2 regions of the Xanthobacter flavus genome follow, and region 1 is predicted to be linked to the other one. Evidence: predicted binding sites of a transcription regulator. Region 1 holds the regulator's gene; the other holds the start of a gene.
What was found. Region 1 encodes PhoB, which activates phosphate uptake and scavenging genes when phosphate is short. Its sites were predicted from a motif close to TGTCATNNANCTGTCAT; they were not measured.

Region 1 (5,895 bases):
GCTTATCATCGCGATGCTCTTCGAGGGCGGGCTTCCGGCGTTCCATGCCTTCGGCCTCGACTTCCTTTGGAACTCCACCTGGAACCCGGTGACCGAGAATTTCGGCGCCCTGGTGATGATCTACGGCACGCTGTTCAGCGCCGTCATCGCCGTCATCATCGCGCTGCCGCTGTCCTTCGGCATCGCCTTCTTCCTCAGCGAGATTGCGCCCCAGCGCCTGCGCCGGCCCATCGGCGTGGCGATCCAGCTGCTCGCTGCGGTGCCCTCCATCATCTACGGCATGTGGGGCTTCTTCATCATATCGCCGCTCATGGCGGCCTATGTGCAGCCGCCGCTGATCGAGCTGTTCGGGCCGATCCCCGTCCTGGGCGCGCTGTTCCAGGGCCCCGCCCTCGGTGGCGGCATGCTCACCGCCGGCCTCATCATGGCGGTGATGATCCTGCCCTTCATCACGGCCATGTTCGTGGAGACGCTGGAATCGGTGCCGCCCATGCTGAAGGAATCGGCCTACGGCATCGGCGCGACCACTTACGAGGTCTACAAGAACGTCTCGATCCCCTACGGCCGCACGGCCATGGTCGGCGCCATCATGCTCGGACTCGGGCGCGCGCTCGGCGAGACCATGGCCGTGACTTTCGTGATCGGCAACGCGACGCGTCTCTCGGCCTCGCTGTTCGCGCCCGGCGCCACCATCGCCTCGACCATCGCCAATGAGTTCCCCGAGGCAGCGCAGGGCTCCCTGAAGCTCGACTCCCTCCTGGCGCTCGGCTTCATCCTGTTCGTCATCTCCTTCATCGTGCTGGCGCTCTCGCGCTTCCTCGTCCGATCCAACCTGAAGTCCTGAGGAGCGCACCAGCATGTCCTCCCTCGCCATCCGCCGCACAAAGGATCTCACGGTCAAGGCCGTCAGCACCGGCTTCGCGGTGTTCGCCTTGTTCCTTCTTGCCTGGATCCTGTTCACGCTGGTGCAGAAGGGCCTGCCGGCCTTGGGCACCAACGTCTTCACCCGCATCACCATGCCGCCGGGGCAAAACGGCGGCCTGCTGAACGCCATCGTCGGCTCGCTGATCCAGATCGGCATCGCGATGGCGATCGGCACCCCCATCGGCCTGCTGGCCGGTACGTTCCTGGCCGAGAACGGCAAGACCACGAAGGTTGGCCACGTCGCTCGCTTCGTGAACGACATCCTGCTCTCGGCGCCGTCCATCCTGGTCGGCCTGTTCGTCTACACGTTCCTTGTCTCGCCGCTGGGCGGCTTCTCCGGCTGGGCCGGTGCCATCGCCCTCGCCATCCTGGTGATCCCGGTGGTCGTCCGCACCACCGAGGACATGCTGAACCTCGTGCCGGTGGGCCTGCGTGAAGCCGCCTTCGCGCTCGGCGCGCCGCAGTGGAAGGTGGTGATGCTGATCACCTGGCGCGCGGCCCGCGCCGGCATCGTGACCGGCGTCCTGCTGGCCATCGCCCGCGCCGCCGGCGAGACCGCGCCGCTGCTGTTCACCTCGCTCGGCAACAACGCCATGTCCACGGACCTGTCGAAGCCGATGGCGAGCCTGCCCATCGCCATCTACCAGTTCGCCGGCAGCCCGTTCGACGACTGGGTGGCGCTCGCCTGGGCCGGCGCGCTGCTCATCACCGTGGGCGTGCTGGTGCTCAACGTGGCGTCCCGCCTGTTCCTGGCCCGCAGCCACTGATTTTAAGGCGCGGGCCAAGGCCCGCCGCCTCTCCGCCCTTTCCATTTCCTCCGAAGCACGGCCACAAGCCCAAGCGAGGACAAGATGACTTCAGCCGTCGACCCCACCTTCAATCTCGCCTCCGCCGTCGGCGCCAAGCCCGACGCGCCGTCGGCCCCCGCCAAGATCAAGGTGGAGAACCTGCAGTTCTACTACGGCAGCAATCATGCGCTCCGGAACATCAACTTCGAGGTTCCCGAGAAGCGCGTGACCGCCATGATCGGCCCCTCGGGCTGCGGCAAGTCCACGCTGCTGCGCGTGTTCAACCGCATGTTCGACCTCTACCCCGGCCAGCGCGCCGAGGGCGCGGTGCTGTTCGACGGCGTGAACATCGTCGGCAAGGAGCTGGACCCCACCATCGTGCGCACGCGCATCGGCATGGTGTTCCAGAAGCCGACGCCCTTCCCCATGTCGATCTATGACAACATCGCCTTCGGCGTGAAGCTGCACGAGAAGCTCTCCAAGTCGCAGATGGACGAGCGCGTGGAATGGTGCCTGCGCAAGGCCGCCATCTGGGACGAGACCAAGGACCGCCTGCACACCTCGGCGCTCGGCATGTCCGGCGGCCAGCAGCAGCGCCTGTGCATCGCCCGCACCATCGCGGTGAAGCCCGAGGTGATCCTGCTCGACGAGCCCACCTCGGCGCTGGACCCCATCTCCACCTCGAAGATCGAGGATCTGATCGACGAGCTGAAGCAGGAATTCACCATCGTCATCGTCACCCACAACATGCAGCAGGCCGCGCGCTGCGCCGACATGACCGCCTTCTTCTATCTGGGCGAGCTGATCGAGGTGGCCCCCTCCGACGTGATCTTCACCAATCCGAAGGAGATCAAGACGCGCGACTACATCACCGGCCGCTTCGGCTGACCGATTGAAGGATCACTGAGATGCCGGATCATATCGTTGCCTCCTTCGACCAGGAGCTGAAGGAAATCGGCCGCAAGGTCGTCGAGATGGGCGGACAGGCCGAGCGCCTGGTCGCCGACAGCGTCACATCCCTCATCCGCCGCGACAGCGCCCTCGCCCAGAAGGTGGTGCTGCTCGACGCCACCGTCGACCAGGTTCAGCGCGAGATCGAGGACCGGGCCATCCTGGTCATCGCCAAGCGCCAGCCGGTGGCCATCGACCTGCGCGAGATCGTCGCCGCGATCCGCATCGCCAACGACCTGGAGCGCATCGGCGACCTCGCCAAGAACGTCGGCAAGCGCGTCATCGCCATCGAGGGCGAGTATCATCCGGCCAAGCTCGTGCGCGGGGTGGAGCACATCTCCGACCTCGTGCTGGAGCAGCTGAAGGAAGTGCTCGACGCCTACGCCGCCCGCAACGACGCCAAGGCGGTGGAAGTGTGGGGCCGCGATGGCGCCATCGACACCATGTACACCTCGCTGTTCCGCGAGCTCCTCACCTACATGATGGAGGATCCGCGCAACATCTCGGTGTGCACGCACCTGCTGTTCTGCGCCAAGAACATCGAGCGCATCGGCGACCACGCGACCAATATCGCGGAGATCGTCCACTACATGGTCACGGGTCAGAACCTGCCGGAGACCCGCCCGAAGGCGGACGCCTCCAGCGACACCACCCTGCCCTTCCCGGGCCGCACCACAACCGTTCAGAGCTGATCCAACAGACCTGAAGACGGGGCGCGGAGCCCCGATAGTGACGGATAGACCAAAGTGCCGGCGCGTATTCTGATCGTCGAGGACGAAGAGCCGTTGACCCTCCTGCTCCGGTACAATCTGGAGTCGGAGGGCTACGGCGTCGAAAGCGTGGGACGCGGCGACGAGGCCGAGACCCGGCTGCGGGAGAGCGTGCCGGATCTCATCATCCTCGACTGGATGCTGCCCGGCCTCTCCGGCATCGAATTGTGCCGGCGGCTGCGCACCCGGCCGGAAACCGAGCGCCTGCCCGTCATCATGCTCACCGCCCGCGGCGAGGAGACCGAGCGGGTGCGCGGCCTCGCCACCGGCGCCGACGATTATGTGGTGAAGCCCTTCTCCGTGCCCGAGCTGCTCGCCCGCGTGCGCGCCCTGCTGCGCCGGGCCAAGCCCGAGCATGTGGCGACGCTCCTGCGCGCCGGCGACATCGAACTCGACCGCGAGACGCACCGGGTGCACCGCGCCGGCCGCGAGATCCATCTCGGCCCCACCGAGTTCCGCCTGCTGGAATTCCTGATGCAGAGCCCCGGCCGCGTCTTCTCCCGCGAGCAATTGCTCGACGGCGTATGGGGCCAGGACGTCTATATCGACGAGCGCACGGTGGACGTTCACGTCGGCCGCCTGCGCAAGGCCATCAACCGCGGCCGCCAGTCCGACCCCATCCGCACCGTGCGCGGCGCCGGCTATTCCTTCAACGAGATGTTCGCCCGCGCGCATTGAGCGTTGCTTCCGCTCAGGCGCCGCGCGGGCTTTTGGGGCGTTGTCTTCGCTCAGGCGCCGCGCGGGCTTTTTGAGGCTCCGACCTCTCCAATTGAGCGCCGTCATCTCCCGGCTCGGCCGGGGGATCCACGCGTCCGCTCGTCCGGCTGCACCGAAAATCGGGCACCCCTCCAGCCGAGAAGTGGATCGCCCGCACGAGGCGGGCGATGACGGGGCGGAAGATTAAGAGCGCGCGGCGACGGCCATACGGCCCGCCCCCTCACCCCGTCCGCACCCCGATCAGCCCCAGCGCCTGCTTCGCCGCGCGCTCGCCGGAGAGCCAGGCGCCGCCGACCGTGCCCCAGAGGGTCTCGTGGGTATGCTCGCCGGCGAAGACGAGGCGTCCGCCGACCGTGTCGGTGAAGGCGCGGCGCATGTTGCCGAACCCTGGCAGCGCGCAGGAGAAGGCCCCCAGCGCCCACGGCTCCTTGCTCCAGCGGGTGGCGAACACCTTGCCGACGCGCGCGCCGGCATCCGCGCCGAACTCGCGGGTCAGCGCCGCCTTCACGAAGGACGCGGCGGCCTCGGGCGGGCTATCGGCGAGGCCGGCCGCCACGGCGCCGCCCACCTCCAGGCTGTAGAGATCGCTGCCGCCGATGCGGGCGCGCAGCGCATAGGCGCGCGGGCTGTCGGCACGGAAATAGATCAGCTCGTCGGCGCCCAGGTTGCCGGGATTGCGCGGCAGGCGGAAGCCGATGTGGTCGAACGCCCCAAGGGTGATCTTCTCCACTGCCGTGCGGTAGCGCGGGGGAAAGGTGGGGCCGATGCGCAGCTTGCCGGCAGCGATGACGCTGGGCGGCACGGCGACGATCACCGTGCGGCCGGTGACGGTGCCCTTGTTGGTCTGCACCGAGACCAGGCGGGGGCTGAGATCGATGGACCGCGCCACCACTTCGAGGCGCACCGTGAGCGGCCGCGCGAGCTGCGCCACCAGCGTGCCGACGCCCTGCCGGCAGATGTCCTCGCTCTCGCGTTCGTCGGCGCGGGAGACATCCACGGTGGAGACCTGATCGAGCTCCTTGGCGCAGGTGAACGGGCCGAGCACGAAGCGCGCGCTGTCCCCCCACGGCCCGAGGTCCGGCAGCGCGCGGGCGGCAGCCATGTCCCGGTTGGCGTCACCGGCGGCGACGATGGCCCGCTCGCCCCGGCGCACCGTGGCGATGAAATCCTCATAATCGGCATCGCCCGCCTCGCGCCCGCCGACATAGAGCCGGCCGCCGTCCGGCGCGCGATAGATGTCGAGCCCCTCGGCCCGGCCGAAGGCGGCCATGGGGCGGGCCGCCGGCATGTTGAGACGGGCGGACCCGAGATCGAACGGCACGCCGAACTGGGTGGTGTCCGTGATCGTGCGCCCGCCCACCTGCTTGCCGGCCTCGAGCAGCACATAGCTGCGTCCGGCCTCGGCGACACGGCGGGCGGCGGCGATGCCGGCCGCGCCCGCGCCGATGATGATGACGTCCGCCTCGGTCTGCTGGCCGAGCGCGCGGGTGGTGGCAAGGCTCAGGCCCGCGATCGGCGCGGCCGCCAGCGCGGCACCGCGCAGGATGAGCGCGCGTCGGGAAAGGGAAAGGCGATCGGGTCCGGTCACGGCGGGGACGCTACCATGGGGCGCTGAGCGGGGCGAGGGGGCGTGGGAACCGCCTTTTGCCCGTCGCTGTCATCGCCCGCCTTGTGCGGGCGATCCACGGCGCCGCGGGAGGGGTGCCGGGAAAACCGTGCAACCGGACGAGTGGTTGGGTGGATCG
Region 2 (5,895 bases), 820 kb from region 1:
CGGCTGGAGCTCGGTGGCGAGAAGCTGGCGCGGGCCCAGAAGTGTTTGGCGGAAGCCATCTATTTCGAGAGCCGCGGCGAGCCCAAGCGGGGCCAGATCGCGGTGGCGCAGGTCATCGTGAACCGGGTGTTCTCCGGCTATTACCCCAACGACGTGTGTGGGGCGGTCTATCAGAACGCCCACAGGCACCTCGCTTGCCAGTTCACCTTCGCCTGCGATGACGTGAAGGATGTGGTGCGCGAGCCGGACATGTGGGTGCAGGCCAAGGACATCGCCGCCGACATGCTGGACGGCAAGCTCTGGCTCGCCTCCATCGGTCGCGCCACCCACTACCACGCCTATTGGGTGCATCCGAGCTGGGTGCGGGAGATGCGGAAGCTGGACAAGATCGGCGTCCACACCTTCTACCGCCCGCGCCGCTGGGGCGACAGCTACTGAGCTATGCCCGCTTTCCGGCCTGAGCGGCGCCCCCTCCAGCCCGCGCGGCGCTTGAGCGAGGCAACGCAAGAAGCCCGCGCGGCGCTTGAGCGAAAAGGCGACAAACCCCGCGCGAAGCGCCGTCAGGCGTGGCCGGCGTCGCTGGAGAGCATGCCCGGCACGATACCGAGCTTGCGCAACGCGCTGTCGTATTTCGTCTCCACACCCGCGCCGAAGATCAGGTCCGCGTCGGCCGGACAGTTGAGCCAGCCGTTGGCCTGGATCTCGGTTTCGAGCTGGCCCGGCGCCCATCCGGCATAGCCGAGCGCCAGCACCGCGCTGCGCGGTCCGTGCCCGCCGGCGATGGCCTTGAGGATGTCCAGCGTCGCGGTGAGGCAGATGCCGTCGTCGATGGTCAGCGTGGAATTCTCGACGAAATAATCCGCTGAGTGCAGCACGAAGCCGCGTCCCGTCTCCACCGGCCCGCCGCGCAGCACTTTGACGGTGCCTGCGCTCCTGGGCAGCAGGATGCGCTCGGAGGCGGGCACCACGTCCAGCTGGACGAGGAGGTCGGTGAAGTCGATGTGGCTCGCCGGCTGGTTCACCACGATGCCCATGGCTCCTTCCGGAGAGTGGGCGCACATGTAGACGAGGGTGCGGGCGAACTGCTCGTCGCGCATGGTCGGCATGGCGATGAGCATCTGCCCATCGAGGAAACCCGACCCCCCGCCGTCGATCGTGTGGTTCTGGCTCGCAGTCATGGAGAAAGGCTACCGCCGTTCGGCCGTCTTGGAAATGCGGATTGCAACGCCGGCGGCTTTGACGCGCCCCGCCGGCGCGGCTGCCCGGGGCGGCTCACACGCTTGTGCGCGCCATGGGGACGGCATGGGGCTTTGCGTCGGGGCCGCGAGAAGGTACCCGGAAGGTCATGACATCGACCCCTCCGCGCTTCCCCGGCGCCTTGCGCGCGGCCGCCTTCTCATCATCGTCTCGCGGCCCGTCTCGCCGCCTTCTTGCCCGCGCATCCCTCGCCTGCGCGATGCTTGCTGTCCTATCGCCTGCCTCTCGGGCCGCGAGCGCGCCGCCGGTGAAGGTTCCGGGCGCCGATGTGATCCTGATGGCCGGTGCCGTCTCCGGCATCAACGCGGATGCGGGCATCGAGCTGAAGCTCGCGCCCGGCTGGAAGACCTACTGGCGCTATCCCGGCGACAGCGGCGTGCCCCCGACGCTGGACTGGAGCGGCTCGGAGAACATCGCGCGCGTGACCATGGAATGGCCGGCGCCCAAGCGCTTCGCCGACGGGGGCGGGGGCTTTGCCATCGGCTACAAGGGGTCTGTGCTGTTCCCGCTCAAGGTGGAACTGAAGGACAAGGACAAGCCGGCCCGACTTGCTCTCGCGCTGGATTTCGCGGTGTGCGAGGCGCTGTGCATGCCCGCGCGCGCCGACCTCGCCATTGCCCTCGGCGGCGATGCGGGGGCCGAGGCGACTCGCATCGCGGCGGCCCGCGCGGCCCTCCCGGTGGAGCGCCCGCTTGGCGTGGCGGAGCCCACATCCGTTCAAACGGTCGCGCTCGATGCGTCCGCCACGCCGCCCCGTGTCGTCATCGAGGTGAAGGCGCAGAACCCCAAGGCTGACCTTTTTGCCGAGGGGCCCGCGCGCTGGGCGCTGCCGCTGCCGCAGAAGACCATGCTGCCGGACGGCGCCGCCCGTTTCGACCTGCCTCTCGACGGGATTCCCGCCGGGACCGAGCCCTCAGGCGCGCCGCTCACCCTGACCCTCGTGGACGGCCCGAAGGCCATCGTCACGACCGTTCCCGTCCCGCCCATTCCGCCGCGCTGAGTTCGGACGCTTCAGCCTGCGCGGGCGCTTTTCTCCCGGTCAAAAGGCCGTATTGTCGGCGCGGGCGCGAACGCCCAAATATGTGGAGAAGACGATGCCCATTTCGGTCGGCGACAAACTGCCCAACGCCACCTTCCGTGTTCCCACCGAGGACGGCCCGGTGCCGAAGACCACCGACGAGATCTTCACGGGCAAGAAGGTGGTGCTGTTCGCGGTGCCGGGTGCCTTCACGCCCACCTGCCACAAGAACCACCTGCCGGGCTATGTGCACGAGGCCGACGCCATCAAGGCCAAGGGCGTGGACGCCATTGCCGTGGTCTCGGTGAACGACCCCTTCGTCATGGGCGCTTGGGAGAAGGCGTCCGGCTCCGACGGCAAGATCTTGTTCCTGGCCGATCCCGACGCATCCTTCGCGACCGCGCTCGACCTCACCTTCGACGGCTCGGCCGCCGGCCTCGGCGTGCGCTCCAAGCGCTATTCGATGGTGGTCGAGGATGGCGTGGTGAAGACGCTCAATGTCGAGGACGTGCCCTCCAAGGCCGACGCCTCCGGCGCCACCGCGCTGCTCGCCCAGCTCTGATTTTCCGTGCGACTGACGGATGCCGGGCACGCCCGGCGTCCGCGCACCGGCGCCTCCTCAGGAGGCCCGGCCTCGCGCCCGCCCCACGCCTCCGCTCAGGCGATGATATCGGGGAACAACTCGTCCTCGATCTGGCCGATGCGATCCTTCAGCTGCAGCTTGCGCTTCTTGAGCCGCTGAATCTGCAGGATGTCCGATCCCGACACGCTGGTGAGCGCCTCGATCGCTGCATCGAGATCGCGATGCTCCTGCTTCAGGCGTTCCAGGTGGACCTTGAGATCCCGTTCCTCGTCGCTCGTCATGCCCGGTCCTGTCACCGGCGTGCGGGTCCGCCGCCCACTCGCCCCCATTTGGAATGACTATGGCACGGGCTTGCCGCGCCGCAAGATGGGAGGTCGCCGGAGGGGCGGAAAGCGGCTTGAGAAGTCGGTCGACAAGGCGGTCGACTCTTGGTTGGCTCCATGACAGACTGATGTCGTGTTGCAGACAGGGAGTGGCTAAGAATGTCCATCCAGTCGCACCTTCAGGAACTGAAGCGGCGTCACGCGGCCATCGAGCAGGAGCTCAACCGCGAAATGAACAGCCCCGCCTCGGATCCTCTTCGTGTCGCAGAGCTGAAGCGCAAGAAGCTGGTTCTCAAGGACCAGATGTCGAAGCTGAATCCGACGTCCACCGTACATTGATGGTTCGCGAGAGTGCTCGCCGCCCGTGTAATACGGTGCGACGCGCTCATCTTTGCGTCCTGTGAGACGAGCGGCGCAAAGCGGCGTTCCGCGCGAACGGCCTTTGCGTTCCGGGCCATTGGGCTTTAATCCGGCCCCATGGCTCCTCCGCTCGTTCTCCTCCAGGACATCCATCTGCGCTTCGGCGCCACCCCCCTGCTCGACGGCGCGGAGCTTTCCGTGTCGGCGGGCGAACGGGTGTGCCTCGTCGGTCGCAACGGCTCGGGCAAGTCCACGCTGCTGAAGGTGGCGGCGGGGCTGATCGAGCCAGATTCCGGCACGCGCTTCTTCCAGCCCGGCTGCACGGTGCGCTATCTGCCGCAGGAGCCGGACTTTGCCGGCTATGCGACGACGCTCGCTTATGTGGAAGCCGGTCTCGGGCCGGGCGACGATGCCTATCGCGCCCAATATCTCCTCACGGAGCTGGGCCTCACCGGACAGGAAGACCCGGCCCATCTGTCCGGCGGCGAGGCCCGCCGGGCCGCTCTGGCGCGCGTCATCGCGCCGGAGCCGGACGTGCTCCTGCTGGACGAGCCCACCAACCATCTCGATCTGCCGGCCATCGAATGGCTGGAAAGCGAGTTGAGGGGCTTAAAGTCCGCCATGGTGCTCATCAGCCATGACCGGCGCTTCCTGGAAACCCTCTCCCGCGCCACCGTGTGGCTCGACCGCGGGCAGACGCGGCGGCTGGAGCAGGGGTTCGGCGCCTTTGAGGCGTGGCGCGACGACGTGCTGGAGCAGGAAGAGACCGAGCGCCACAAGCTCGACCGCAAGATCGTCGCGGAGCTGGACTGGCTGCGCTACGGCGTCACCGCCCGGCGCAAGCGCAACGTGCGGCGCCTCGGCCTTCTGCATTCCATGCGCAAGGACCGGCGCGAGGAGCGTCGCGCGGTCGGCAACGTCAAGCTGGCGGTGAGCGAGGCCGAGGCCTCGGGCAAGCTGGTCATCGAGGCGAAGCACATCGCCAAGTCGTTCGGCGACCGCGCGGTGGTGAAGGATTTCTCCACCCGTATCCTGCGCGGCGACCGCATCGGCATCATCGGCCCCAATGGCGCCGGCAAGACCACCCTCATCAAGTTGCTCACCGGCGAGCTTGCCCCCGATTCGGGCACGGTGCGACTCGGCACCAATCTCGAAGTCGCCAGCCTCGACCAGAAGCGCGCGGCGCTGGACCCCGGCACCACCCTGCGCGACGCCCTCACCGGCGGCGGCTCCGACCAGGTGCAGGTGGGCGGCGTGCCCAAGCACGTGATGGGTTATCTGAAGGACTTCCTCTTCACCCCTGAGCAGGCCAACGCACCCCTCTCCGTCCTCTCCGGCGGCGAGCGCGGCCGGCTGATGCTGGCGCGGGCGCTGGCCTTGCCCTCCAACGTGCTGGTGCTGGACGAGCCCACCAACGATCTCGATCTCGAAACCCTCGATCTCCTGCAGGAGATGGTGGCGGACTATCCCGGCACCGTCATCCTCGTCAGCCACGATCGTGACTTCCTCGACCGCACCGTCTCCAGCGTCATCATGGCGGAAGGGGATGGCGTGTTCCGCGAATATGCCGGCGGCTATTCGGACATGCTGTCCCAGCGCGGCCGGGGCGTGGAGGCGCGCGACAAGGGCGCGCCCGCGCAGAAGGCCAAGGCCGGCGAGTCCAAGCCCGAGGCCGGCAGGACGCCCGCCGGCGCGGCCAAGCGCAGGCTTTCCTTCCACGAGCAGCACGCGCTCAAGACGCTGCCGAAGACCATGGACGACCTGCGCGCGAAGCTGGAGAAGCTCGCCGCCGAGATCGCCGACCCCGCGCTCTATGCCCGCGACCCGGCGCGCATCGACAAGGCCTCGGCGGCCCTCGCCGAAACTCAGGCGGCCCTGGATGCGGCGGAAGAGGAATGGCTGCGGCTCGAAATCCTCAAGGAGGAACTGGAAGGGTAGGCCGCCCTCACGGGCGGCGCCGCATCAGCACGGTGCTCTCGAAGTCGATCACCAGATCACCGTACTGGTTCGCCCCGGAATTGTAGGTGCGCAGGAAGCCCCATTGGGGCCGGGACTTGATGGTGATCTTGTCCCGCACCTCGGTGGCGAACGAGATCGTATCGCCCGCATAGACCGGCTTCAGCCATCTGAGCTTGGTGAAGCCCGAGGCCGGTCCGAAGGAGCCGCCGCCCGGCACGCTTTCCTCGCCGGGTTTCGACGCCTCTATGGGCAGGGCCATGTTGGAGGCGACGAAGCACTTCATCCACATGGCTGCAGTATGCCACCCCGACGCCACCAGCGCCCCGAACGGGCTGCGCCGGGCCGCCTCGGGGTCCACATGAAAGGGCTGGGGATCGTAGAGGCGGGCGAAGGCC

Region 2: J2126_RS14895 (YdcH family protein) is a predicted target of PhoB. The motif match lies at 3,299-3,315, and genes of this name have one in related genera.

The regions. Positions count from the first base shown of each region.
Region 1 is NZ_JAGGML010000001.1:2,297,421-2,303,315, forward strand. Features, by position in the region: gene pstC (phosphate ABC transporter permease subunit PstC) at 1-844, shown strand, start outside; gene pstA (phosphate ABC transporter permease PstA) at 858-1,691, shown strand; gene pstB (phosphate ABC transporter ATP-binding protein PstB) at 1,776-2,600, shown strand; gene phoU (phosphate signaling complex protein PhoU) at 2,621-3,355, shown strand; gene phoB (phosphate regulon transcriptional regulator PhoB) at 3,410-4,111, shown strand; gene J2126_RS11125 (flavin monoamine oxidase family protein) at 4,371-5,738, opposite strand.
Region 2 is NZ_JAGGML010000001.1:3,113,545-3,119,439, forward strand. Features, by position in the region: gene J2126_RS14870 (cell wall hydrolase) at 1-438, shown strand, start outside; gene J2126_RS14875 (YqgE/AlgH family protein) at 561-1,178, opposite strand; gene J2126_RS14880 (protein-disulfide reductase DsbD domain-containing protein) at 1,505-2,257, shown strand; gene J2126_RS14885 (peroxiredoxin) at 2,352-2,837, shown strand; gene J2126_RS14890 (YdcH family protein) at 2,933-3,139, opposite strand; gene J2126_RS14895 (YdcH family protein) at 3,341-3,520, shown strand; gene J2126_RS14900 (ABC-F family ATP-binding cassette domain-containing protein) at 3,659-5,479, shown strand; gene J2126_RS14905 (MaoC family dehydratase) at 5,487-5,895, opposite strand, start outside.